One region of the Vibrio sp. 1069 genome, then DNA from elsewhere that is predicted to be linked to it. Evidence: predicted binding sites of a transcription regulator. Region 1 holds the regulator's gene; each other region holds the start of a gene.
The links. The regulator PurR, encoded in region 1, represses purine synthesis genes. The targets are predictions, from matches to a motif close to TNANGNAAACGTTTNCNTNA.
Positions count from the first base shown of each region.

Region 2: the regulator PurR is predicted to act here: its motif matches at 2,868-2,887, upstream of purL (phosphoribosylformylglycinamidine synthase).
Region 3: the regulator PurR is predicted to act here: its motif matches at 3,411-3,430, upstream of purM (phosphoribosylformylglycinamidine cyclo-ligase).

Region 1 is NZ_JAWOWP010000001.1:90,324-97,804, forward strand. It holds gene glgC (glucose-1-phosphate adenylyltransferase) at 1-1,124, shown strand, start outside; gene glgA (glycogen synthase GlgA) at 1,114-2,571, shown strand; gene R7040_RS00385 (alpha/beta fold hydrolase) at 2,681-3,484, shown strand; gene R7040_RS00390 (DUF2007 domain-containing protein) at 3,516-3,836, opposite strand; gene R7040_RS00395 (TVP38/TMEM64 family protein) at 3,857-4,543, opposite strand; gene R7040_RS00400 (TfoX/Sxy family DNA transformation protein) at 4,658-5,248, opposite strand; cyclic di-GMP riboswitch class I at 5,365-5,454, opposite strand; gene purR (HTH-type transcriptional repressor PurR) at 5,742-6,746, opposite strand; gene torD (molecular chaperone TorD) at 7,215-7,481, opposite strand, start outside.
Region 2 is NZ_JAWOWP010000006.1:125,711-133,191, forward strand. It holds gene purL (phosphoribosylformylglycinamidine synthase) at 1-2,726, opposite strand, end outside; gene mltF (membrane-bound lytic murein transglycosylase MltF) at 3,025-4,602, shown strand; gene tadA (tRNA adenosine(34) deaminase TadA) at 5,190-5,738, opposite strand; gene R7040_RS12100 (AbgT family transporter) at 5,952-7,481, opposite strand, start outside.
Region 3 is NZ_JAWOWP010000019.1:40,956-48,436, forward strand. It holds gene lpcA (D-sedoheptulose 7-phosphate isomerase) at 1-213, shown strand, start outside; gene R7040_RS21075 (class II glutamine amidotransferase) at 264-1,109, shown strand; gene purN (phosphoribosylglycinamide formyltransferase) at 1,499-2,155, opposite strand; gene purM (phosphoribosylformylglycinamidine cyclo-ligase) at 2,307-3,347, opposite strand; gene upp (uracil phosphoribosyltransferase) at 3,527-4,153, shown strand; gene R7040_RS21095 (uracil-xanthine permease family protein) at 4,270-5,523, opposite strand; gene R7040_RS21100 (DUF2066 domain-containing protein) at 5,889-7,097, shown strand; gene R7040_RS21105 (DUF2069 domain-containing protein) at 7,238-7,481, opposite strand, start outside.

The DNA of each region.
Region 1 (7,481 bases):
GTGGTAGTTATCGATTGATCGATTTTGCTCTAAACAATTTTGTTAATGCGGATCTGATGCGCATTTACGTCCTAACCCAATTTAAATCTCAATCTTTATTCCATCACTTAAAAAAGGGGTGGAACATCAACGGCATTACAGACCGCTTTATCGATCCTATTCCCGCTCAAATGCGTACTGGTAAACGTTGGTACGAAGGGACGGCGGACGCGATCTATCAAAACCTGCGTTTTATGGAGTTAGAGGAACCAGAGCAAGTTTGTATTTTTGGCTCTGACCATATCTATAAGATGGATATCAAACAAATGCTGAACTTCCACTCAGAAAAGCAGGCTTCTCTGACGGTATCTGCATTGCGCATGCCACTAAAAGAGGCGTCGCAATTTGGGGTTATCGAAGTGGATAGCGAAGGCCGTATGATTGGCTTTGAAGAAAAACCAGCAAATCCGAAGTCGATTCCTGGTGACCCTGATTACGCTTTAGTTTCAATGGGTAACTATGTTTTTGAAGCTCAGGTACTGTTCTCAGAGTTGGTCGAAGATGCGGATAATGAAGCTTCATCACATGATTTTGGAAAGGACATCATTCCAAAGATGTTCCCTAGAGGTGATGTGTTCGTGTATGACTTCAGTACCAACAAAATCAGTGGCGAAAAAGAAGAGGTGTACTGGCGTGATGTCGGAACTATTGATGCGTACTGGCAAGCGCATATGGATCTGCTAGAAAAAGATGCACCATTTTCGCTGTACAACCGTAAATGGCCATTGCATACCTACTACCCACCATTGCCACCTGCGACATTTACCGACTCTGATAATGGTCGTGTGCAGATAATCGATAGTTTAGTGTGTAATGGCAGCTATGTTAGAGGCTCAAGAATCGAAAAGTCGGTGCTTGGTTTTCGCAGTAATATTGCTTCTGCTTGCGATATCAGCGAATGTATACTTCTTGGTGACGTAAAAATTGGCGAAGGATGTGTTTTACGTCGTGTGATTGTCGACAAGGATGCCGATATTGCTCCTGGTACTCAGATTGGTGTGAATCTTCAAGAAGATAAAAAACACTTCCACGTGTCTGAGGAGGGCATTGTTGTTATTCCGAAAGGAGCTCGAGTTGGCTACTAACAACTTATCTATTCTGTTTGTAGCTTCTGAGGTTGAAGGACTCATTAAAAGTGGTGGCTTGGCAGATGTTGCCAAGGCACTACCGGAAGCCCTTCAAAACCTACAGCAAGACGTAAGAATTACCATCCCTGCGTACAGCAGTATTGATAAACTCGCAGACGCAGAAGTTGTATTAGAAACAGAATTAACATCATGGCCGCATACGGAGTATCGAGTTTTGCGGCTCATGTTAGGTCAAAATCCTGTTTACCTGATTGATTGTCCGCCGTATTTCAATCGACCATCAATGTATGCGGAGAACAACCAAGCGTATACTGATAACGGCGAGCGCTTTGCGTTTTTTAGTGCAGCATGTCTCGATATGTTACCCAAGCTCGCCTTTCAACCTAATATCATACACGCGAACGATTGGCACACAGGTCTTGTTCCATTTTTGCTCAAGCACAGGTATGGCAATGATCCGTTTTTTGCTCATACTAAAAGCGTCATTTCAATTCACAATGCGGTCTTTAAAGGCGTATTTAGTTATGAAGACGTGCAGTGTTTGCCAGAGTTTCATTGTAGAAACGTTCCCGATGCTGCGGTGAGTGCAACGCATATTACGATGCTTAAAGCTGGTGTAATGAATGCAGATAAGATAAACGCGGTTAGCCCTACGTACGCAGAGGAACTAAAAACAGAGCTTGGCAGTCACGGCATGGCTTGGGAGTTTCAGCAACGTGCGCAGGACTTAGTCGGCATCTTGAATGGTTGTGATTACAGCGCTTGGAATCCGGAAACGGATACCTACTTGCCGGTTAATTACTGCGCCGACCAGAAAAGTATGTCGCAAGGGAAGAAAGCTTGTAAAAAAGCATTACAACAAAGACTAAATTTGCCCGAAAAAGATGTAGCTATGTTCGGTATGGTTTGTCGGTTGACCCAGCAGAAAGGCGTTCATTACTTGTTGCCTGCTTTGGCCGATTTTTTGAAGCACGATGTTCAGCTAGTTGTCGTTGGGACCGGAGACCCTGTTCTTGCCGCTCAGTTACGAGAGGTTGCCGCGCAGTTTTCTAGCCAATTTGCCTTTGTAGAAGCGTATGACAATGAACTTGCGCATATCGTTGAAGCGGGTTCTGATTTCTTCTTGATGCCTTCTGAGTTTGAACCATGTGGCTTAAACCAAATCTATAGTATGGCTTATGGGACATTACCGATAGTACGCGGTGTTGGTGGCTTGAAGGACAGCGTTAGCGATTATGATGTAAACCCATCTGAAGCAACGGGGTTTGTTTTTTTCGAACCGACACCGCAGGCATTGTTGTTAACGATGCTAAGGGCACTGTTGCTCTACGCTCAAAACGAGCCTGAAGTGAATAAAGTACAGTTGCACGCGATGCAACAAGACTTTTGTTGGCAAAAGGCCGCAGAATCTTATTTGCAGCTTTACCACTCAGCGTTAGTTTGACTTAAAATTGTAACGAAAGGCACCGAATGAGGTGCCTTTATTATCTTGAGTAAGGGGAGTGTGGTAGGATGGCTTTTTACTCAATAGCACGATCTTTTTGATACTCAATATGACCCAGCCGCTACTTTTTCATAAAACCTATTTGCACCCTACTAGTAATGAGTGGGTTGTATTTGTGCACGGTGCTGGTGGTAGCTCTTCTATCTGGTTCAAGCAAATTAAAGCTTACAAGCAACACTTTAACTTATTGCTGATCGATTTAAGAGGTCATGGAAAGTCAAATCAGTTACTTAAAGAGCTCATTGCTAGCCGTTATACCTTTACGGAAGTTACCCAAGATATTTTGAAAGTATTGGACCATTTAAAGATCCAATCCGCTCATTTTGTCGGTATGTCGCTTGGTACTATTATTGTTCGAAACCTTGCTGAATTGTCATCAGAGCGCGTACGTTCGATGGTGCTCGGCGGTGCTGTCACAAGGCTTAACACTCGTTCTCAGATATTGGTGAAATTAGGTAATTTTTGTAAGCATATCCTACCGTACATGTGGCTCTACAAACTGTTCGCTTATATTGTTATGCCTCAAAGAAGCCAACGAGAATCTCGCCACCTTTTTATTCGCGAAGCCAAGAAGCTTTGCCAAAAAGAATTTAAACGTTGGTTTATTCTTGCCGCTGATGTAAATCCGTTAATGAAATATTTTAAAGATCGAGAGTTACCCATTCCGACTCTTTACTTAATGGGCGACAGGGATTACATGTTTATTAAACCTGTCAAAGAAATGGTTGCAGCACATAAGCTCAGCATTCTACGAGAAATCCCGAATTGTGGTCATGTATGCAATGTAGAGCGTCCAGAAGACTTCAATCAACACTCCATCGAGTTTATTAAACAGCAAGCTGTATGTGCTTAAAACTGAGTGCATCCACTGAATAGGAGAGCCGCTATAGCTCTCCTAGTTGATATCCACATTGCCAACATGCACCAAATTGCCCTTCGTTTATTTCATGACATTTTGGGCATTGCCAATCTTGATACTCATGCCTATCGGATTGTTTTCGATATGCTTTTACTATTTCTTCAGCTTTCATCTTTTGTGCAGTGTCAAAAAGCCACACATAAGGATCGGTATCATCACCAAACGGCAGTTCTCCTTTTAAGCCGAAAATACCTTCTCCACGAACTTCACAGTAAATTTGTTCCACTTTAAGCAGCTCACATACAATGTGTGCTTCTGCTGGGTTTTTAGCGATAAATATTTTCATCAAAATACCCACTTCACCAATTACGAGTTTTGCTGACTTGGTGTCGGCCTTACTTTATTCATAACCCATTTAGTGATGATTGGAAATAGTCCCAATAGCGCAAAAGACGCTAATACTGCGGGTGAAACAATGCCCGATAGGCTTTCAATTGTTGCTAATTGAGTACCTGCATTCAGATATACGGCTGTGCCTGGCAGCATACCTATTTGGCTAGTGAGATAAAATCTACCTACAGACATCGGCGTTAAGCCCATCAGTAAGTTGATTAGAAAGAAAGGGAATACAGGGATTAGACGCAAGGAAAATAGATAAAAAGCTCCGTCTTTTTCGACACCTTGATTAATTGCGTTGAGTTTATTTCCGAATTTGTTTTGTACCCAGTCACGCAATAAGTATCGGCTGCTCAAGAAGGCCAGTGTTGCCCCCATAGTGCTAGCGAAAGAAACCAGTAGCAAGCTTGTCCAAAAACCAAATAAGGCTGCACCAAGTAAGGTGACTACTGCCGCTCCTGGGATAGAAAAAGCGGTAATTGCAATGTAGGTAAAAAAGTAAATCGCAGCCGAGAATACAAAATTCTGATCGATGTATGTAGTTAGTGCTTCTTGTTGGGCTTTTGCATTCTCTAAGGTTAAATACTGGCCAAAGTTAATACCTAAAAAGACGATAGCCGCTAGTAGGATGAGACCTAATATCAGTTTCTTATTCATAATTTTGATTCCAATTTGGGATATATGTAATAAGACAGTAGGAAAACCGAAAAAATTTCACAAAAAAACCGCAGATTAGACTGCGGTTTTACAAGATAGTTTTTAGGCCGACTTTTATTGGAGGCCGTTCATCAACTCATCTCGGCGAGCTTGAGGTACCACACTCCAATGAGTGCCGTTGATAGCCCCTTCTAGTGCCCATAGCAACTCAATGTTGACGGTTGCAGAGTGCGTATCTCTTATCGCTTTATAGGCGTTAAGCGCACCTTCCTCTTCAAGCTTCTCTACGGATTCGATGCCGGCTTTTTTTAGCATGCGCTCGGTAGCCAGTCGTAAGTTAGGCAAATCTTTCAAACGGTTAGGCTTTGTACTTGCTTGCTGTTCTTTCTCAAGCTTTGCCTTTTTCAATGATTGATTCGCTACTTCGATTAAGCGTTCGCTTGATTCCCATAAATCGCTGGAAATAGCGTAGTACTTTGTAACGACTGGAAAGCCACGTTTTTTATAAACGTAAGGCTTTAGCCCTTGTTTCTCGAAGTCAGATGAAGTTTTTTGGTCTGCTCTGATATGAAGCTGATTGTTTACCACTAGTGCAAACATTGTTTCATCAGCGAATAGTCCGAAGCCACCAAACATTGAGCGCGACTTGATATTACCAAGTGCCTCAAATAGCTTCATAGAGTCTTTGAGTATCGGTTTATCCATGTTTTGTTATCTCGGTGTAATTAATATTACGCCACCAAAAGTCAGGTCCGAGAGAGTAGCAAACATGCGTAAAAACAATGTCATTACAGAGTAAAGTCATTGCTTACACACTTGCCATCGGTAACCCCGCTACCTTCCATATCGTAATATGGTTCAGGCCGGAGGCTTTGCGTCCCACTCTTTCGAATGGTTTGCCCTGTGCGTGACACAATGAGCATACTTCTTATATTGAATTAACATCACGGTTTAGCGTTAAAAGTGTGATTTCGGTTCAATAAAAATGATAGATTGAATGCTCTATTTTGCATATGGAAAGGTGCAAATTGGCCTTTGAAAAGGAGTTCTTAATATATATTACATTTATATAAAACAGGGAGTTAACGTTAGTCAATTGTTATTAGAGTGGTGTGAAGTATTAGAGAATGCTTAATTTTTCCAAAAAAATAAGCGCCCCTGTAGAGCGCTTATTTAACACGGTTAAATACAGTGAAATTTAGTTCATTTTTTTCACAGTATTTCGAATTACAAGCTCAGGTTGCATCTCGAAAATTCGTTTTTCGTGTTCTTTATCTTTGATACGCTCAAGTAGAATTTCGAATGCATTTTTACCAACACGACGTTTAGGTTGGTGGATAGTCGTTAGCGGTGGAGAGAAGTATTCCGCAAGCTCGATGTTGTCGTAGCCGATCACTGAAATATCTTCAGGAATTTTGATCCCGTTTTGTTGCAAGCGGCTCATTAGGCCTAGAGCCATTGTGTCGTTAAAACAGAATACCGCCGTCGGGCGCTTGTCCATTGCGGTAATTTTATCTGCAACTAATACGGCCGTATCACATTCAAAGTTACCTTCAAGGATCCAGTCTTCATTTACAGCTAGGTTCGCTTCGCTCATTGCGCGACGGAAACCTGCAATGCGCTCTTGGCAAGCAAGCTTTTCAAAATGACCGCTTAGACAAGCGATATCCGTATGACCATTGTCAATCAGATGTTTGGTTGCAATGTAGCCACCTTCTTCTGAGTTATCCATGATCTTGTCTGCTTGTGAGCTCTCTGGGCCCCAATCCATGACCACTTTAGGAATGTCCGCATGACGGTCAAGCATCTCTTTTAGTTCTTCGGTTAAGTCAGAACACATCACTAGGATGCCATCAACGCGCTTTTCAGCCAGCATACGAATGTAATCGCGTTGTTTTTCGTAAATCCCGCCTGTGTTACATAAAATCAGAGTATAGCCTTGGCGGTAACAGTAGCTCTCAACGCCATCAATCACTTCTGAGAAAAATAGGTTAGTTGATTGAGTTACTAACATGCCAATCGTACGAGTTGAGTTGCATTTTAGGCTGCGTGCAACGGCACTTGGCGCGTAATTCAGCTCGTCAACGGCTTTCATTACTTTTTCTTGCGTTGCTTCTGCAACGAAACGCGTTTTATTGATAACGTGCGAAACTGTCGTAGTGGAAACGCCGGCTAAGCGAGCAACGTCTTTTATCGTGGCCATAAATGGTGTCCTGTATCGAGCTACTGAAATATGTCGTATTGGATGTACCTGATGCTCTAATGGTTTCACACCTAGCAATATAAAATTGGCGCTAAGTGTCTCGGCAGCGGTTGATCCAAGTGCGACAAAAGGGTACGTAGCAGCATCGGTCGATGAATTTTATCTTTTTTCTATCTGATGAGAAATTGCCATCAACCTGTTAAGAAAACACAAAAACCGCTATATTTCAGCGGTTTACATATAAATCATATTTAATCGTTTGCGCTCACATTTTAGCCCTATGTGAACTGACTAGCAATGTTTTCAGCAAGAGATTTGTGTATTTGAAGTCACATTTTGACTGCTAAATAACCAAGCGTCTTTGCGCTAAGTTAAGGCAAACGAATATTATACCCAAGTTACTTACAATTGGTCACTTTCAGGCATACAGGAAGCCCGATAGGCAGGCTCCCTAAAAATAGGCGGCAATTATTCACCAAGAAGGTAGGCGCTGTCTAGTTTACAAAATGCAACTAATAGTTTCGCGACACTCGAGTAAAATCCAAATTCGTCGAATTGTTTACATTTGTCTGAAAACTGAGGTAACCAAGACATCAATTGTTGCTGGATAAAGTCGTTTTGTTTAACGAAGGCTTCTTCCATGTGTTTTTCTTGTTCAAGCTCGTTTGAGCGGATAATCATGTTCCCGAGAAAGTCGAGCTCAACGGCTAAGTGATCCGCAGGTTCCTTTAGGTT
Region 2 (7,481 bases), on a different contig from region 1:
GCTTTTACGCCACAGTGACCCGCGAATGCCATCTCAGCCAGTGTAACAAACAGACCGCCGTCGCCTTTATCGTGGTAAGCCACTAGCTTGTCATCACGTACTAACGCTTGCATTGCATCAAAGAAGCCTTTTAGCTGCTCTGCATTATCTACGTCAGCAGGTTTGTCACCCAGCTGTTTGTATACTTGTGCCAATGCTGTCGCACCTAAGCGGTTTTTTCCGTTACCCAAGTCAACAAGAACTAGAGAGGTATCTCCTTTGTCAGTGCGTAGTTGTGGAGTCACGGTCTTACGTACGTCTTCCACACGACCAAATGCCGTGATAACTAGCGACAGTGGAGAAGTGACTTCTTTGCTCTCGCCGTTTTCTTCCCACTTGGTTTTCATCGACATGGAGTCTTTACCAACTGGGATAGTCAAACCTAACGCAGGACACAATTCTTCACCAACCGCTTTCACTGCTTCGTAAAGACCCGCATCTTCACCTGGGTGACCCGCTGGAGACATCCAGTTCGCAGACAGTTTAATGTGTTTAATATCACCGATGTCTGTTGCCGCAATGTTCGTTAGTGACTCACCAACGGCTAGGCGAGCCGATGCTCCAAAGTCTAGTAATGCCACTGGCGTGCGCTCACCCATCGACATTGCTTCGCCATGGTAAGTGTCGTAGCTTGCCGCTGTTACTGCGCAGTTTGCTACTGGTACCTGCCAAGGACCAACCATTTGATCACGAGCAACCAGACCCGTTACTGTTCGGTCACCGATAGTAATTAGGAATGTTTTTTCTGCAACAGCAGGAAGACGAAGTACGCGATCCACCGCTTCATTAAGCTCAATACCATCACGAACAATGGCAGGGCTTTCCACTTTTAGTGTGGTTGCGTCGCGGTGCATCTTCGGTGGCTTACCAAGCAGGATATCCATTGGCATATCGATTGGCGTATTGTCGAAGTGAGAATCTTCTAGCGTTAGATGACGCTCTTCTGTCGCCACACCCACCACTGCATACGGTGCGCGTTCACGCTTACAGATGGCGTCGAATGCTTCCATGTTTTCTGGCGCTACCGCTAGAACGTAACGTTCCTGTGATTCGTTACACCAGATTTCCAGTGGGCTCATGCCCGGCTCATCGTTTGGTACATCGCGTAATTGGAACTTACCGCCACGCTCACCGTCGTCGACAAGTTCAGGCAATGCGTTAGAGATACCGCCTGCACCCACATCATGGATAAATGCGATTGGGTTGTCGTCGCCTAACTGCCAACAACGGTCGATCACTTCCTGACAGCGACGTTCCATCTCTGGGTTTTCACGCTGTACTGAAGCGAAGTCCAGATCTTCTGCTGACTGACCAGATGCCATGGAAGATGCCGCACCACCACCAAGACCGATGTTCATTGCCGGACCACCAAGTACGATTAGGCTCGCACCCACTGGAATCTCTTTCTTCTGTACGTGTTCATCGCGGATGTTACCCATACCACCAGCAATCATGATTGGTTTGTGGTAACCACGAATTTCTTCACCCGCATGAGAAGTGACTTTTTCTTCGTAAGTACGGAAGTAACCCAATAGATTTGGACGACCAAATTCGTTGTTGAATGCCGCGCCGCCAAGAGGGCCTTCAAGCATGATGTCTAACGCATTCACAATACGACCCGGCTTGCCGAAGTCGGTTTCCCATGGCTGTTCAAAACCAGGAATACGTAAGTTAGAGGTTGTAAAACCAACCAGACCCGCTTTTGGCTTACCGCCGATACCCGTCGCGCCTTCGTCACGGATTTCACCGCCTGAGCCAGTCGATGCGCCCGGCCATGGAGAGATTGCCGTTGGGTGGTTGTGCGTTTCTACCTTCATCAAGATGTGCGTATCTTCATGGTGGTACGTGTATTGACGAGATTTAGGGTCAGGGAAGAAACGCCCCGCTTTAGAACCTGTCATAACGGCTGCGTTGTCTTTGTATGCAGACAGCACATAGTCAGGTGTCGTTTCAAAAGTGTTTTTGATCATTTTGAACAAAGACTTAGGTTGATCTACCCCGTCGATAGTCCAATCTGCGTTAAAAATTTTGTGGCGACAATGCTCTGAGTTCGCCTGAGCAAACATCATCAATTCAATGTCGTTTGGGTTACGCCCAAGCTTAGTAAAGTTCTCTACCAAGTAATCAATTTCATCTTCTGCGAGTGCCAAGCCAAGGGAAACGTTTGCCTCTTCAAGCGCAAGACGACCGCCAGCTAAGATATCAACATGTGCGACAGGCTTAGGCTCTGCAACAGTAAATAATGCTGATGCGGCTTCAAATTCTGTGAATACTGTTTCCATCATGCGGTCGTGAATTAACGCTTTAACAGCGTCAGCTTGAGCTTCTGAGAGAACAACTGAAGATTCGACATAATAAGCCGTACCACGCTCTAGACGTTTCACTTTCTCCAAACCACAGTTAACAGCGATATCGGTAGATTTAGAAGACCAAGGCGAGATAGTGCCAGGACGAGGCGTGACAAGAAGTAGAAGACCTTCAGGCTCATGCTCTTCGATGGTTGGGCCGTAAGTTAGTAACTTTTCAAGTTTTTCTAACTCTTGGTCATCAAGGTCTGACTTTAGATCGGCAAAGTGCATAAACTCGGCATAAATGCCAGTTACAGGCAGATCTTGTTCACGACAAAGTTCCAGTAGTTTATTAACACGAAACTCAGAAAGAGCTGGGGAGCCACGCAAAATTCTCATGTGCTTAGGTCTCTTATGCAATTGATTAAGGTGATATTGGAATAAATTCAGACAGTTAAAATAAGCCCTGTCGAACCTATGCCGATTCCACCTCGTCATTGCGAGCGCATTATATAGTAATTGTTTTTGTGATGTAACACCAAAAGCAACCGTTTGCGTCATTTTTTTGTCAAATTTGAATTACAACTAAAATGTCGATAAAACACACAATGTCACGTTATAAGTGTGTGATTCACTTTGCCCCATGAGCTCGCTTTGATATAAAGGCAAATAGAAATTTTCCAAGATGTACCTATTAATGCAAATAAGTCACTTCAACCGGCTCAAGCGCAGTGCTCTAATTTTAGTTTCTGTTCTTTTGCTCTCAGCTTGCCAGATTGAGTCGGAGCCCAAAAGTGAATTTGAAAAAATTCAAGAACGTGGTGTGCTTCGTGTTGGCACGCTAAACAATCAGCTTTCCTACTACATAGGTCCCGATGGTCCCGCAGGGTTGGATTACGAATTGGCGCGTCAGTTTGCGGAACAGCTCGGCGTCAAACTCGAGATTAAACCAGCCTTTCGCCAGGCTGAGCTTTTTCCTGCTCTTAAGAAAGGAGATATCGATATCATCGCTACGGGTTTAAATCAAACGTCACAAGCAGTCAAACGATTTAGACCAGGCCCTGCCTATTATTATGTAAGCCAACAAGTGGTATATAAAAAAGGGCAACTTCGACCACGTGATATCGAACAACTCATTGAATACCAAGCCTCGAAAGACGACGAGTCCGACGAAGATACAAATGCAGGCGCTCAAACATTAAAGATCGTTGAACAATCGCAATATGTTCCGACCCTAACAGCGTTAAAGAAGCAGTATCCAGAACTTCAGTTTGAAATTGTTGGTGATGCTGACACGAGAGACTTACTCAAATACGTATCGACGGGTGAGTTACGTTTTACTGTGACTGATTCGGTGGAACTTTCCCTTGCTCAACGCCTTTACCCCGATCTTGCGCTCGCGTTTGAACTTACAGAAGATCAACCAGTATCTTGGTTTACTCGACGTTCTGAAGACGAAAGTTTGTATGCGATGCTGATAGAGTTTTTCGGTAACATCAAACAATCAGGAGAACTGTCCACCCTCGAAGAAAAGTACATTGGTCATATTGAAGCATTTGACTACGTTGATACTCGCGCATTCATTCGAGCTCTGGATGACAAATTGCCTAAATGGGCACCTTTATTCCAAAAATACAGCGAAGAGTTCGACTGGCGCTTAATTGCAGCATTGGCTTATCAAGAGTCACACTGGAAACCAACAGCAAAATCGCCAACAGGTGTTAGGGGGATGATGATGCTGACTCTGCCAACAGCGAAAAGCGTCGGGGTAACAAACCGTTTAGACCCTGAGCAATCTGTTCGTGGTGGTGTCGAGTACTTACGTCGTATTGTAAGTCGCGTGCCTGATAGCATTAACGAGCATGAAAAAATATGGTTTGCGTTAGCTTCATACAATATTGGTTACGGCCACATGATGGACGCACGACGACTCACCAAAGCACAAGGTGGCGATCCGAACGCTTGGGCCGATGTAAAAGACAGGCTGCCTTTACTTCGTCAGAAGCGCTATTACAGCCAAACTCGCTATGGGTACGCCAGAGGCGATGAAGCGCGTAATTACGTAGAAAATATTCGACGTTACTACCAATCCATCATTGGTCATGTCAGCCAACAGCCAGCGATTGATGAGAATAGCGATGACTTACAAGTGATTCCGCCGCTCACCCCCGACATTTTGATATCGGGCGCAGTAGAGACCGTCGTAGAACAAGTCTCTGGCGCTTCTGACGTCACGGTTGAAGAAGACACCGAACAAGAAAGCATTGAAGAATAAACCCGCGGTAAACTAAAAAATGACGAGCCCATGAGCTCGTCATTTTTATTGAGTCCTAACGAAAACTTATCTAGAATCCAAGACTCTGAGTGACACCAACCACACTCAACCATTCCTTTGGTTGGTCGCCTTTTCTTCATCGTTAGTAAAACTGATTGCTTTGTAACAGATTGTTTTGCAACCACATGGTTTAGCTCACTTGATGAAGCGGCGCCTTCGGCTACACTCTGCCGAAATAACGTCACTCCTATTATTAAGCATCGTATTGAAATTGTTTGCTGGCTCTGTGCAATGCAGAAGTCAAATGAAGAACGTTTAAACCATACAATGTTTAGTGCGATTATCGAGCCTATTGCCAAGCATCGATGAGCCGCACTTTACTGGTATAAGTCTTGTCTGCAGGAGGTTTTGAATATGAGAAGACGTAGAGTGCAGTCAAAGCGTTTAAATAACACAGTAGCTGCTATCCGACGTAAACGTAAACTGACATGTATGAAAAAGAAAGTAAGTTCACGTAATCGTGTTTTTGTACATTTAGTCAATCACTAGTGCGTCCAAGCAAACATCTACCACGTTGTAGGTGTTTGCTAGCCCTCACCACTCCTACTACCTTGTTCGCTCTCTCCATTTTCTAATGCTTTTTGTGCTTGCTTCTTCGCTTTAATTTCCTTTCGGCGGCGCTTAAAAAACGCTTGTAGCTGAGTACGGCACTCATCTTCTAGCAGCCCCTTTTCAATTAAGGCGTAATGGTAAGCGGCTTGACTTTCAAACAAATTAAGCACTGTTCCTGCTGCTCCAGCTTTTAAATCTGGCGCTCCAAAAACAACCCGCTTAACGCGGCTATGCAATAAGGCTCCGGCACACATTGGGCATGGCTCAAGTGTTACATATAACGTCGTATCCAGAAGGCGGTAATTTTCTAGCTTTTGGCCTGCTTTACGCAGCGTTTGGATCTCAGCATGTGCGGTAGCGTCATTAGTACCAATAGAGCGATTCCACCCCTCAGCGATAATTTCACCATCTTTGACAAGCACTGCGCCAACAGGTACTTCCCCCTCAGCTTCTGCTTGCTCAGCAAGCTCCATCGCTCTGCGCATAAACAATTCATCTTGAGGGGAAAACGGATGGTTAGACAAAGGAGGCTCCAAAGAAACAAAAAACGATTGAAGTCAGGAATTTTATCACCAACTTCGGTTTCACTACAGCAACACATCACGGGACAAAGTCTGCAACTCCAAAAAAACTAGTTACAAGACCTATCGATGTTCGTTTTACGAGAACAAAAAAACGCAGATCGAAGACCTGCGCTTTTTGGCTGCCAATTAGCGGCTTTCACACCCTACACGTTTTTACATTGTGTAAGTATAAGGAGCTTGAATGCCTAGCGGGATACCTACCATCCAATAAGCAACTAGGAAGATAGACCAACCGATCAGCATTGCGATCGAGAATGGCATCATTAGTGACGCAAGCGTACCGATACCAGCCGACTTCACATAACGCTGACAGTAAACCACAACAAGAGGGAAAAATACCATTAGAGGCGAAATGATGTTCGATACAGAGTCACCCACACGGTAAGCCGCCTGAGACAGCTCAGGCGAGATACCAACCGCCATTAGCATTGGCACTAGGATTGGACCAATTAAAGCCCATTTTGCCGATGCCGAACCAATAAGTAGGTTTACAGACGCGGTTAGAAGGATCATACCGATGATGGTCACTTCACCTGGTAGGTTCATCGCTTTTAAGCCTTCTGCGCCATACAACGCTAGCATCGTACCGATGTTTGACTGAGCAAATGCAGATAGGAACTGAGCACAGAAGAACGACATAACAATGTATGCGCCCATGGTTGACATAGTATCAGCCATCGCTTTGATAATGTCGTTGCTGGTCTTGAACGTTCCAGACACTTTACCGTAAACGTAACCAGGAATGATAAACAGAATAAAGATCAACGGCACGATAGACTTCATTATCGGTGCTGAGAAGGCAGTAATTTCACCTTCAGGCGAGCGAAGTGCTGATGTTTCTGGAATTAACGCTGCAACAAGTAAAGCAATACCCGCCATCATTGCCCAACCTGCATAACGGAATGCTTTTGATTCCAGTTCAGTAAATGAACCTAGGTTTGGCGCGGTTTCCGCATCATCATCAATTGGCATTTTTGATAAACGAGGCTCGATGATTTTCTCTGTCACGTACCAACCAATCCCCACAATAATGATAGAGGATAGGCCAGTGAAGAAGATGTTCGCTAATGGGTTAACCACATATTCAGGATCAAGAACCTGCGCCGCAGTTTGCGTAAAGCCAGCCAATAGCGGATCGATACCTGAAGGGATAAAGTTTGCAGAGAAGCCACCAGATACACCTGCAAATGCTGCCGCAATACCTGCTAAAGGGTGACGACCTGCCGCATGGAAGATAATACCGCCAAGAGGAATAACCAGAACATAGCCTGCATCTGCCGCAGTATGCGATACAATGGCAACCAAAATAAGCATTGGAGTAAGAAGCTTAGCTGGCGTGAAGTTCAGCATCTTCTTAAGACCCGTCGTAATAAAACCCGAAGAATCTGCAACACCCACACCTAGCATTGCGACAAGTACGATACCCAGTGGCGCAAAGCCAGTAAACGTCGTCACCATGTTAGCAAGGAAACTTGCTAGCGCTTCGCCCGTAAGTAAGTTGGTGATAGTAAGAGCTTCGCCCGTTCGAGGGTTTGGAAGATCGAATGATACATTCGACAAAAGTGCTGACGCCGCCCAAGTAATGATCAATGCCCAGAAGAACAAAATCGCAGGATCAGGAATTTTGTTACCTGTCCTCTCGATAAAGTTTAAAAAGCGCTCCATCCCGCTCGGCTTCGATGA
Region 3 (7,481 bases), on a different contig from region 1:
GGTAACTCAGGTAACATCCTGAAAGCGATTGAAGCAGCACAAGCGAAAGGCATGAAGACGATTGCGCTAACAGGTAAAGATGGCGGCAAAATGGCAGGCCTTGCAGATATTGAAATCCGCGTGCCACACTTTGGTTATGCAGACCGCATTCAGGAAATTCATATTAAGATTATTCATATCATCATTCAGTTGATCGAAAAAGAGATGGAATAATCGTTTACGGCCACCGTTTCGAGCTGTGTTGTTAGGGAGTTTTTTAAACCATGTGTGAATTGCTCGGTATGAGCGCTAATGTTCCAACGGATATTTGTTTCAGTTTTACTGGGCTCATGCAGCGTGGAGGTCGAACCGGCCCACACCGTGACGGATGGGGGATCACCTTCTACGAAGGGAAGGGCTTTCGAACCTTCAAAGATCCCAAGCCAAGTTGTGAGTCTAAAATAGCAGAGTTGGTACAAAATTATCCCATCAAAAGTCGTGCGGTCGTTAGTCATATCCGACAGGCGAATCGTGGTGGTGTTAATTTAGAAAATACTCATCCCTTTACACGTGAGCTGTGGGGTAGGTATTGGACGTTTGCGCATAACGGTCAGCTCTCTGGCTATCAAGACTTACATACAGGCCGACATCGACCTGTCGGTGAAACAGATAGTGAACTGGCATTTTGCTGGTTGTTGAAGCAAATGGAAGATCGATATCCTGAGCCGCCAAAGGATATGGAGTCGGTATTCTTATATGTTGCTAAATGTTGTGATGAGCTAAGAGAGAAGGGTGTATTTAACATGCTTCTGAGTGATGGTGAGTATGTAATGACGTATTGCACCAATCATTTGTATTGGATCACAAGACGCGCACCGTTTGGAAAAGCTGCTTTGCTTGATGAAGATGTGGAAATTAACTTCCAAGAAGAAACCACGCCACATGACATCGTTTCTGTGATCGCAACTCAACCTTTGACGGGCAACGAAGCTTGGCAGCGTATGAAACCTGGCGAATACGGCTTGTTTCACCTAGGTGAACTAGTCAAAAATAATGCCTCTGAACTGGTAAATGTGCCGTTTTCGGCGGCTAAGCCGGGCAATCAAGCGCCAACCGAACCGTTAGAGTGATGGTCTCTTACTCTGAATATAAAAATAAAGCTCGCTTAATCGCGAGCTTTATTTTTATGCGTTTTAAGCCGAGGGCGGATACGGATGAGCATTCTTACTTTCTAGAGTGCTGGTAGTAGAGTCCTAGTCTCGCTAAGGCTTGCTGTAAAGACGTAACTGATAGAAATTTCTCATAAAACACCTCGTCAGTCTGAACGGTGAAGAACGAACCAGATTCAGAATCTACTTTCCGAGTGTTATGTTACTCAAGTGGTTATGGGATTTTTTAGAATGTTGGGTTTTAGGTTTCTAGTCTCACCATGGTTTTCTTGAATCAAGTTTATAAGTATTAAAACAACCAAGAGCAGCCCTCAGGCTGCTCTTTTGTGCTTGGAGTTTATTATTCAGGGCTACTCATCTGAGGCGTACCCATGTACGCCAAGCTCTGCGCCATCTAAATAGGCTTTACCATCCTTCATGATCAACCGCTCGTCTACCAGCCACTTAGCCACCATAGGGTAGATTCGGTGCTCCTGCGCCTGAACACGTGCTGCAAGTACACTAGCATCATCGTCTTCGAACACAGGAACTTTTGCTTGCAGTATGACAGGGCCACCATCAAGCTCTTCCGTTACAAAGTGCACACTCGTACCATGTTCTTTATCGCCAGCATCAATTGCTCTCTGGTGTGTGTGTAGCCCAGGATATTTTGGTAGAAGAGAAGGGTGGATATTGATCATCTTACCCATGTAATGAGAAACAAATGCGCTGCTCAGAATGCGCATGTAACCAGCAAGAATAATCACGTCTGGTTGGTATTCATCTATTTGACTCATTAGCTCTGCATCAAAGCTTTCACGCGAGCTGAATGCTTTAGGGTCGACAAAGTGACCGTCCACATCAAACTTTTTTGCACGTTCTAAACCAAAAGCATCTGCTTTGTTAGAGAACACGGCTGCCACTCGTGCGTTTGGCATGCTGTCTTCGCAAGCTTCCAAGATAGCTTGCAGGTTACTTCCGTTACCCGAGATGAGGACCACAAAGTTTTTTAGGGTATGGTTTTTCATGATGTCGAGAGCGCCTTGGTATTGTAGGTTGGAGTTATGTAGCTTCTAAACTACCTACTAATAGAATGGTTTTTAGTGTTCTAGATAGCAAAATGAGGACCTAGTCATCTAGTGTCCTCATTCTTCTTATCTTTTGAGCTCGATTTGCAAATTATTGGATTTCAACTTGCTCTTCGTTCGCGTCTGCTTGTGCGATTTGACCAATCACCCACGCGTTTTCGCCTTCTTCTTTAAGAAGAGCAACTGCTGCGTCTGCCTGGTCTTTCGGTAGTGCGACGATTAGACCTACACCACAGTTGAATGTGCGGTACATTTCGTGTGTGTCGACGTTGCCTTTCTCTTGTAGCCACTTGAAGATAACTGGCCATTCCCAACTGTTACCATCGATAACTGCTTTCGTGCCTTCAGGCAGTACGCGTGGGATGTTTTCCCAGAAACCACCACCAGTGATATGAGAAATCGCATGGATGTCGTGTTTCTCAATCATCTTAAGTGCTGACTTGATGTAAATTTTTGTTGGTTCTAGTAGGTGCTCACCAATAGTGCGGCCTGCTAGCTCTTCGCTCTTATCTGCACCAGATACTTCTAGGATCTTACGGATAAGGGAGTAACCGTTTGAGTGTGGGCCGCTTGAGCCAATAGCGATAAGTGCATCACCAGCAGCGACTTTCGTGCCGTCAATCACGTCTTCTTTTTCTACTACGCCAACACAGAAACCAGCTACGTCGTAGTCTTCGCCTTCATACATGCCCGGCATCTCCGCAGTTTCGCCACCAATTAGGGCACAACCTGCTTGAACACACCCTTCTGCGATACCTGAAACAACATCCGCTGCGGTATCAACGTCTAGTTTGCCTGTTGCGTAGTAATCTAGGAAAAACAGTGGCTCTGCGCCTTGCACGATAAGATCATTTACACACATTGCCACTAGGTCGATGCCAATCGTGTCGTGCTTGTTCATATCCAGTGCTAGGCGAAGTTTTGTGCCAACGCCATCAGTACCAGAAACCAGTACAGGTTGTTTGTATTTAGTTGGCAATTCGCATAGCGCGCCAAAACCACCGATACCACCCATAACTTCAGGGCGACGAGTGCGTTTTACCGCACCCTTAATACGATCCACAAGCGCGTTGCCTGCATCAATATCTACACCAGCGTCTTTATAGCTAAGAGAAGAGTTGTTACCACTCACAGGGAAGTCCTCGGTATTAAGTTGGATATGAAAACGGCGCTATTCTAACAGTGCTTAAACATAGATAGCAAACGTTTGCGTCTGTTTTTTTCTTTAGTGATTTATCCTGATATCCCTGTGAAAATCATGTATAATCTGAAGGTTTGTTTAAATATTGCCAACTATAGCCGGAGATGGACATGAAAGTTGTTGAAGTAAAGCACCCTCTAGTAAAACATAAAATTGGTCTAATGAGAGAAGGTGACATCAGCACAAAACGTTTTCGTGAGTTAGCGACTGAGGTCGGTAGCCTACTTACTTACGAAGCAACGTCAGACTTTGAAACAGAAAAAGTGACCATTGATGGTTGGAACGGTCCGGTAGAAGTAGACCAGATTAAAGGTAAAAAAGTAACCGTAGTGCCAATCCTACGTGCAGGTCTAGGCATGATGGATGGAGTTCTTGAGCACATGCCAAGCGCACGTATCAGTGTTGTGGGTATTTACCGTGATGAAGAAACGCTTGAGCCAGTTCCTTACTTCAACAAGCTTGCTTCAAACATCGAGGAGCGTATTGCGCTTGTTGTTGACCCAATGCTTGCAACAGGTGGTTCTATGATTGCTACGATCGATCTCCTAAAAGAGAAAGGTTGTAACCAAATCAAAGTGCTAGTACTTGTTGCTGCACCAGAAGGTATTGAAGCGCTAGAAAAAGCACACCCAGATGTTGAGCTATACACTGCGGCAATCGATGAGAAGCTTAATGACAAAGGCTACATCGTTCCGGGTCTAGGCGATGCAGGTGATAAGATCTTCGGTACTAAGTAATTCTTTGATGTATTACTATGACTGAACAGAAAAAGGCTTGGTGAAAACCAAGCCTTTTTTGTATCTACAAGAGGAGAAGAGTAAGACACGCCAACTAATAAAGCGGCGCAAACGAACTATTTCGCGCTTTCTTCTTCCATTTGTGCGTTATCCACAACGTGGTTTTCACCTAAATCGTTTGGTAGCACAAGGTTAAGAATAATTGCCACGATACCGCATAGGCTCACACCTTGTAGACTGAACTCACCAATACCGAAAGCCATACCACCAATGCCAAACACAAGTGTTACGGCAACAATCACTAGGTTACGAGACTTATGTAAATCAACGTTATTCTTGATCAGTGTGTTGAGGCCTACCGTTGCGATGGAGCCGAACAGCAGAATCATGATGCCGCCCATAACAGGAACTGGAATCGTTTGAAGAACCGCACCTAGCTTACCTACCAATGCAAGTACGATTGCGGTGATTGCTGCCCAAGTCATGATCACAGGGTTAAATGCTTTGGTTAGCATTACCGCTCCTGTTACTTCACTGTAAGTGGTGTTTGGTGGAGCACCCACCATCGAAGCTGCGATAGTTGCCACCCCGTCACCTGCGATTGTGCGGTGAAGGCCTGGTTTTTTCAGGTAGTTTTTACCTGTAACGTTTGAGATAGCAAGCATGTCACCTACGTGCTCAACCGCAGGTGCGATAGCGACAGGAATCATGAACAAAATTGCGTTGATATTGAACTCTGGCGCGGTGAAGTTTGGCATGGCTAGCCAAGCCGCTTGCTCTACAGGAGTGAAATCAACCACCCCGTAGAATAGAGAAACAGAGTAACCAGCAAGAATACCACCAACAATAGGAACGAGCTTCAAAAAGCCTTTTGCAAAAACGCTGAGTACAATGGTTGTGAGCAGTGAGACCGCCGAGATAATGATCGCAGCATCACCATTAACTAGCTGTGCAGCTCCATCACCAGTTTTACCTACCGCCATGTTCACTGCTGTTGGGGCAAGGCCAAGGCCGATAACCATGATCACAGGGCCAACGACAACGGGCGGGAGAATTTTATGGATAAATCCAACACCGCGCACTTTGATCATAGCCCCTAGAGCCACATAAACTAAGCCCGCTGCCATCAAGCCGCCCATCGTTGCACCGATACCCCAAGTTTGGATACCGAACATAATAGGAGCAATAAACGCAAAAGAAGAGGCAAGGAAGATGGGAACAGAACGTTTAGTCATTAACTGGAAGAGGAGAGTACCGACACCGGCACCAAAGAGGGCTACGTTTGGATCAAGGCCAGTTAGGAGCGGCACAAGCACCAAAGCACCAAAAGCGACAAAGAGCATTTGAGCGCCTTGTAACGCGTTTTTCATAATAATTCCCTATTTTCAAGATACGCAGACAAATCCGGCGAATACTATCATCCTGCAATCGTTTGCAATGTTGCATAGATCAAACTTTCGATTGAATTTTTCCCATAAATAGCACTTTTGAGAGTTGCTTGCTTGCAAATTGTCCTCTTTTACGTGTCTTGCGTGAAGATGAAAAATGGACAGCCTAACTTGTTGAGATAGCTTAATAAGCAATGAGTTTATTATAAAAAATAGCACTGAAGCGCTGGTTGAGGCCCGAGTTAACAAAGCTGGTCATAATACAGACAATTTACTCAGTACTTACCTTGCTCAAGATTTGATAGTTGCTTATTATTCGGGTTCTTGTTCAGAGGATTATAAAAACTATGCGCTATTTAGCTCTCTTACTGATAGGTTGGTTGTCCCTACCAGTATATGCATTAACTCAGGTGGATATCTATCGTGCCGAAGTGGTTATCGACAGTGAGCAGAACGACGGTGAGTCTTTGGCTCGTCAACAAGGTATGCAGGATGTGATTATTCGAGCGACCGGTTCTCAATCCTCTTTAAGCAATCCAGTGATTAAAAAGGCACTTAGCTCAAGTGCGCGTTACATTTCTCAACTGAGCTATGGACAGGTTGATGGAAAAGCGAGCTTAAAAATGTTGTTTAACAACGACCAAATCAGCTCTCTTTTAACACAAGCACAATTGCCATCTTGGTCGCCAAATCGTGCCAATATTTTAGTTTGGATGGTTGAAGAACAGGGTTACGATCGTAACATTGCGTGGGAACATTCTGAATCTTCAAATGTTGCAGCACTTCGTAGCGCAGCGAAACTAAGAGGCCTACCAATCACTATCCCGGTTGGGGATTTTGATGATGTAACCGGTGTTAATGTCTCTGATCTTTGGGGCGGCTTTATTGAGCCAATTGGTCAAGCCAGCCAGCGCTACCCAGCTGACGCCGTTTTGGTTGTACGAGCTCAAGGTGAACAAATTCGTTGGACACTCTACGACCAGTCGCCAACGAGAATTGTAGAAGCGCAACGTTCTCCGCGCAGCGGGTCTGCATCAGGTGCTAATGCTATTGCAGAAATGGTGGATGGCATCGCAGACTACTATGCAAGTAAGAGTGCAGTTGTGGTTTCAGGAAAGTCTTCAAAAGCGCTAGCAGTGAAAGTCCTTAATGTAACCTCTGCCACGGACTTCTTCCGTTTAGAGAATGCGTTAAAACAACTTAATTCGGTTGCGGGTACAGAGATTAAGCGTGTTCAAGGGGACGAGTTAACGCTCAACATCCACCTTTTGGCATCACAACAAGCTTTTGAGAAAGAAGCTTCTTCTATTTCTCAATTAATGGTTTTTGAAGATCCTTTAGGTGAAGTTGATGCCCCAGCTTCAACTCAAGAAGAAGAGCCATTGGTTCAGAGTAATGAAGCAAAAGACGCCGCGACGCCAAAAGAAGCGCAGCCTGAAGTACCAGTAAATGTTGTGGCAGAAGCAAGTGACGAAACACAGCCAACTCAGCCGATGATTGTGGAGCCTGTCCGAGAACAGTATGACTTGATCTACGAGTGGCGCTCGGCATCGTAATCGCCTTCGTAGCGTTCCAGGCGTGAAACGCAAGGATCAAACACCAATGTGGTAAGCATAAAAAAGAGTCGCAATAGCGACTCTTTTTGTTTTCTAAATTCGTATTCGAACCAATGATCAGTGATTGACTGCAATTGGCGTTATTTATTGAATTTCGCTTTTTCTTCTTTTTCTACTTGAGAGAGGCGTTTCAACTTAAGACCTAGCTCTTTGCCTCTCGCTCTAGCAAACAAAATATTGCCAGCGAAACCGAGTGAAGTCAGTATCAGTTCCACTGCCGCAAGCCAGCGTTCACCCCCATCCACATAAAGGATGGTCAGCGCATGCAAGAAATACAGCATAAGAACAAAGTTAGCCCAAGCATGAGTGTAAGGCTTACCAGCT